Linked DNA regions of Variovorax terrae. The protein of the gene in region 1 interacts with the protein of each later gene in a pairwise test. Links are inferred from orthologs where the notes say so. Each region holds a gene or a part of one and is shown on either strand. Other genes may lie near its edges.

What was found.
Region 2: the proteins of priA (region 1) and ssb interact in binary tests that used the Escherichia coli proteins (3 or more experiments, as listed by UniProt). The link is inferred for Variovorax terrae from one-to-one orthologs.

The regions. Positions count from the first base shown.
Region 1 is NZ_JALGBI010000001.1:53,239-56,187, forward strand. Bases 16-2,947 are described here. They hold priA (replication restart helicase PriA), read right to left. Parts: upstream 2,558-2,947; coding sequence 473-2,557; downstream 16-472. Other genes in these bases: MMF98_RS00265 (P-II family nitrogen regulator), read left to right, coding at 48-383; hemE (uroporphyrinogen decarboxylase), read right to left, coding at 2,921-2,947. Outside these bases: more of hemE, read right to left, coding at 2,948-2,949.
Region 2 is NZ_JALGBI010000003.1:549,537-552,267, reverse strand. What follows is about bases 13-2,726. They hold ssb (single-stranded DNA-binding protein), read right to left. Parts: upstream 1,762-2,726; coding sequence 1,264-1,761; downstream 13-1,263. Other genes in these bases: MMF98_RS21965 (MFS transporter), read right to left, coding at 1,788-2,726; MMF98_RS21975 (aconitase X swivel domain-containing protein), read left to right, coding at 643-1,047; MMF98_RS21980 (aconitase X), read left to right, coding at 13-646. In the rest of the region: more of MMF98_RS21980, read left to right, coding at 1-12; more of MMF98_RS21965, read right to left, coding at 2,727-2,731. UniProt on the Escherichia coli protein: Plays an important role in DNA replication, recombination and repair. Binds to ssDNA and to an array of partner proteins to recruit them to their sites of action during DNA metabolism. Acts as a sliding platform that migrates on DNA via reptation.

The DNA of each region.
Region 1 (2,949 bases):
GGTTCGACGAAAAGCCCGCTGAAGCATGACCCCGAAGGAGAACTGAGATGACGATGAAGGAAATCCGCGCCATCGTGCGCCCGAGCCGGCTGGAGCGCCTGCGCGAGGCGCTGCGCGCCATCCCCAACTTTCCCGGTGTGACGATCTTCCGCGCCGAGGGCTTCACGGCCCCGGCCGCGCTGGACAAGCGCACGGTCAAGGAGGAGCTGACCGACTTCTCCGACAAGCTGATGGTCTGCGTGCTGGCCGAGGCCGCCATGGTGGCGCCGATCCGCGCCGCCCTCGTCGAGGCCTGCCGCACCGGCCAGATCGGCGACGGCCTGGTCTGGGTGGTGGACATCGCCGAGATCCACCGCATCCGCGACGGCAGCAGCCTGCCCTGAGCGCCTCGGGGCATCGGGTTTGCTCCTGAATCAGGAGCAACAAAGCACCGCGGGGCGCGGACCTCTGGCCGATCTGGCTTGAAAAAGGCTCAGATCGCCAGCGGATCGACGTCCACCGCCCAGCGCGTCACGGCGCGGTCGCGCTCGGCGTGCAGCACCGGGTGCCAGGCCGCCAGGAAGCGCTGCAGCGCGGCGCGCGAGGGCGACTCGACCAGCATCTGCGCGCGCTCGATGTTGGCCACGCGCTGGATCGTCATGGGCACGGGCGGGTAGAGCGTGATGGGGTCGGCGCCGGCCAGCCCGGCGGCGGCCTCGCTGGCGCGCTGCAGAAAGCCCTGCGCGGCCTCCTGTGTGCGCGCCTCAGCCCGCACCAGCGCCTGGAAGCTGAACGGCGGCATGCCGGCCTGCCCGCGCTCCTGCAGCTGCTGCGCCGCAAAGGCCGGGTAGTCGTGCCGGCGCAGCGCGTCGAACAGCGGGTGCTGCGGGTGGAAGGTCTGCACCCACATCTCGCTCGCGCTGCCGTTCAGGCGCGCGTAGTCGGCGTCGCGCCCGGCGCGGCCGCCGGCCTGCATCAGCAGCGAAAAGAGCCGCTCGGGCGCGCGGAAGTCGCTGGAGAACAGCGCGCCGTCGGGGTTGACGGCCGCCACCAGCGTGATGCGGCGGAAGTCGTGGCCCTTGGCGATCATCTGCGTGCCCACCAGCACGTCGACCTCGCCCGCATGCACCTGCGCGAGCTGCGATTCGAGCGCGCCCTTCAGGCGCGTGGTGTCGGCATCGATGCGCGCGATGCGCAGCGGCTGGCCGTCGGGCCGGCGCGTGCCGGCCAGGAGCTCGGCCAGGTGCTCCTCGAGCCGCTCGGTGCCGCGGCCCAGCGGCGCGATGTCGAGGTTGCCGCAGTCCGGGCAGGCGCGCGGCACGCGCTGGGTGAAGCCGCAGTGGTGGCAGCGCAGCGTGCGGTCGATCTTGTGGAACACGCGGTAGGCGCTGCAGTGCGGGCACTCGCTCTTCCAGCCGCAGTCGGCGCAGTGCAGCACCGGCGCGTAGCCGCGCCGGTTCAGGAACACCATGGCCTGCTCGCCGCGCGCGATGCGCTGCGTGATGGCCTCGACCAGCGCGGCGGAGAACACGGTCTTCCTGGGCTGCAGGTTCATGTCCACCAGGCGCACGCGCGGCAGCGCGCCGCCGCCGATGCGGCCGGCCATGGTGAGGCGGCGGTAGCGCCCGCCCGGCTCGTCGCCGGCGGCCGGCCGGCTGTGGTGCCAGCTCTCCAGCGAGGGCGTGGCCGAGCCCAGCAGCACCTTGGCGCCTTCGAGCCGGCCGCGGTAGATGGCGAGGTCGCGCGCCGAGTAGCGCGCGCCTTCCTGCTGCTTGTAGCTCGGGTCGTGCTCCTCGTCGACCACGATCAGCCGCAGCGCCGGCATCGAGGCGAACACCGCCATGCGCGTGCCGAGCACGATGCGCGCCGCGCCGCCGTGCGCGGCCAGCCAGCTCCTGAGGCGCTGCGGGTTCGTCATGCCGCTGTGCAGCGAAACCACGGCGGCGGAGCCGAAGCGCTCGATGAAGCGCGCCTCGAGCTGCGGCGTGAGGTTGATCTCGGGCACCATGACCAGCGCCTGGGCCTCGGGCTCGCGGGCCAGCAGCGCCTGCACCGCGCGCAGGTAGATCTCGGTCTTGCCGCTGCCGGTGGCGCCGAACAGCAGGAAGGGCCCGTTTTCAGACTCAAAAGTGGCAAGGGTCCGCGCCTGCTCGTCATTGAGTGCTATGGAATCCGTAGCAACCGGCGGCTCCACCGGGCCGGCCCCAGCATCGCGCCGCAGGCGGCGTGCCAGCTGCGCGGTGCTCAGGTCGCGCAGTTGCGGCGGCAGCGCCGCCAGCGCCACTTCGCCGAGCGCGCGTTGGTAATAAGCTGCTGCAAACGAAACCATTTGTTTCCAGTTCGCGCTCAGAGGGGCCAGCCCCTCCAGCACGCCGGCCACGGGCCGGATGTCGCGCCCGGCCTGTTCGGGGCCGGGCCCGTCCAGCGCCTGCCACACCACGCCGAGCACCTCGCGCTGGCCCAGCGGCACCCGCACCAAGCTGCCGGGCGTGAGTGGAAACTCACTCCGGTAGGTCAGCGGCCCGGCGATGGCGCTGTGGGCCGGGGTCTGGACGGCGATGGAAAGCCAGAAGCTCATGCAATGGCCGAGGTTGGGGGCATGTTTTGAAGTGAACTGGCGAAATAGCGCCTAAGTCGTTGATTTGCAAAAGGTTTGAAGGTCATCCAAGTTTTCTGTGGATAACTTTGTTGATATATCGCCGCGATGCGCCGCGAAGCCTTGAAAATCAAGCGTTTGGCTGGATTGCCCGCAAAAAAAGCAAACGATGATTTCCTTATGAATCAATAACTTGGATGCGCTATGGGTTTTGTAGCAAGGGGGCTGGCGGCCTGTCCTTTTTACTGCGCCGCAGCACAGCTTTTGTGTATAAGTCAAGGGCCGCGGCACTATTTCTGAACTGGACAAAAGCTGCGAATTAGTCCCAGTGACGGCTGCCTGGAACTATTTCACGCGCAGCCGGCGCGAGTGCT
Region 2 (2,731 bases), on another replicon or contig:
TGCGCTCGGAAAAATCGTTGGCCACCCGCACCAGGACTATTTCGCCGTACCTGTCTTCGACGAATTCAAGCGCATGCCGTCGTCGGACGAGCTGAAGCACCTCGGAGCCTCGCTGGCGAGCTATGGCTCGATGGCCATGTTCCACATGGTCGGCGTGACACCGGAAGCACAGACCCGGGAGATGGCCTTCCGGTCCAAGGCGCCGCAGCACACCATGGTCGTTACGGACCGGGACATTCAGGCGGTCTACGATGCCTACCGGTACCAGGACTCGGCGTCCAACATCGTCGTCTTCTCGGGGCCACAGCTGTCTCTCTTCGAGATGCAGGGGCTTGCCGAGCTGTTCGAAGGGCGCACGGTGGCGCCTGGCATGGCCGCAGTGGTGACCACCAACCACATGGTCTACTGCGACGCCAAGCGCCTCGGCTATGTGCAGACGCTGGAGAACGCAGGCGTCACGATTCTGCAAGGCGTGTGCTTCTACATCCTGCAGCGACTGTCCAAGATTCGCGAGGAGAACGGATGGACCAACCTGATCTCCAATTCGGGGAAACTGGTCAACACCATCACAGCCCATCGATTCAATACCGTCTTGCGCCGCACACGCGAGTGCGTGGACATCGCCTGCACGGGGAGACTGGCATGATACGAATCAACGTGAAGCGCGCATGGGGCCTGCCGGTGAGCGGGCGTGCGCTGGTCATGCGCGAGGGCTTCAGTCCGCGCTACGACCTGGACCGCTGGACCGGCGTCATCTCTCGCATTGGCCATAGTGCCGAGGGTGAGTCCATCCGGGACCGAGTGCTCATCATCCCGACGACGAAGGGTGGCGTCGCCGGCGGATGGGCTTTCCTGGACCTGCTGAACAAGGGAATCGCCCCGAAAGCCCTGGTCTTCGGCAAGCTCAATCCTGTCATGGTGCAAGGAGCGGTGCTCGCGCGCATGCCGGTCATGGAAGGCTGGGATCAGAATATTCTGGAGATGGTCCAGACCGGCGATTCGATTCATCTCGATCCCGCAGCGAAGAGCATCACCGTTCACGCTTGAGACGATCGAGTTGTTCTTGCTGGTCTTCGGTGCCTTCGCCGGGCACGTTTCGCATGAGAGGCCGTCCTGGAGCCTGCTGCCCCATCACCCTCCGGGGCGCTGCTTTGGCCCCCCTTGCGGGGGCGGCGGTGCAGGGAAGGCACATAGAGGGGGATGCCCCTCTATCTCCGCCAAAAAAACTGTTGCAGGCCTCTGCCCGCAAAAAGTCTTTTCCACTCAGAACGGAATGTCGTCGTCCATGTCGTCAAACCCGCTCGACGACTTGGCCGGGGCCTGACGCGGCGCAGGAGCCGGCGCCGGGGCGCGCGGGGCGGGAGCGGCGCGGCGCGGCGGCGCGCCACCGCCCTCATCGTCGCCACCCGAGGGGCCGCCCATGCCTTCGCGGCCGCCCAGCAATTGCAGCTCGGTGGCGATGATGTCCACGGTGTTCTTCTCGATGCCGTCCTGGCCGGTGTACTTGCCGTATTTCAGGCGGCCTTCGACGTAGATCGGGCGGCCCTTCTTGACGTATTCGCCGGCAATCTCGGCCAGGCGGTCATAGAAAGTAACGCGGTGCCACTGCGTGTCTTCCACCGTTTCGCCGGTGTTCTTGTCCTTGCGGCGGCTGGAAGTGGCCACGCTCACATTGGCCACCGCCTGCCCGGACGGCAGATAGCGGATTTCGGGGTCGCGGCCGCAGTTGCCGACGAGAATGACTTTGTTGACGGATGCCATGTGATTTCCTCCGGAAGGGGTAACGATTATGTAGCCAACGAACGGCCGGCCGGGCCGGCGGCCGCGGTCCGGGCCGAGGCCTGCATCGGCCAGGCGACCAGCAGCCACAGCAGCATCAGGCCGGCGCAGGCGGCGAACAGGCCCTGCGGCCCGGTGTTCTTGACGAGCCAGCCCCCGGCCACGCCGCCGGCAAAGAAGCCGAGCGACTGCAGGGTGTTGTAGACGCCCAGCGCCGCGCCGCGCGCATGCGGCGGCGCCACGCGCGAAGCCATGCTGGGCTGGCTCGCCTCCAGCACGTTGAAGCCGCAGAAAAACACGAACAGCAGGGCGGCCAACCCCGCCACGCCCGGCGTGCCGGATGCCATCAGCAGCAGGCCCAGTTGCACCAGCAGCACCAGGCCGACGGCTCCCAGGAACACGGCCCGCAGGTAGCCCCGGCGCTCGAGCGGAAACAGCGTCATGCCCATCACCACGAACGAGGCCAGCACCGCGGGCAGGTAGACCCACCAGTGGTGCTCCTTGGGCAGGCCGGCCTGCACCAGCAGCGCCGGGATGGCCACCCACATGGCCAGCTGCACCGCATGCAGCACGAAGACGCCGAAATCGAGCCGCAGCAGCGCGGCATGCGTGAGCACCTCAGCCAGCCGGCCGCGCGGCTGGTTCCTGTGCTGCACCGGCTCGGCCGGCGTCCACCAGGCCACGATGGCCACGCCGGCCAGCGCCAGCGCGCCGGTCACCGCGAACAGCCCGGCCAGCCCGATCCGGGCCGACAGCAGCGGCGCCAGCACCAGCGACACGGCAAACATCAGCCCGATGCTGGCGCCCACCAGGGCCATGGCCTTGGTGCGGACTTCGTCGCGCGTCTGGTCGGCCAGCAGCGCGGTGACGGCGGCCGACACCGCGCCCGCGCCCTGCAGCGCACGGCCGACGATGAGCCAGGCCAGGCTGCCGGCCAGGGCCGCCATGAAGC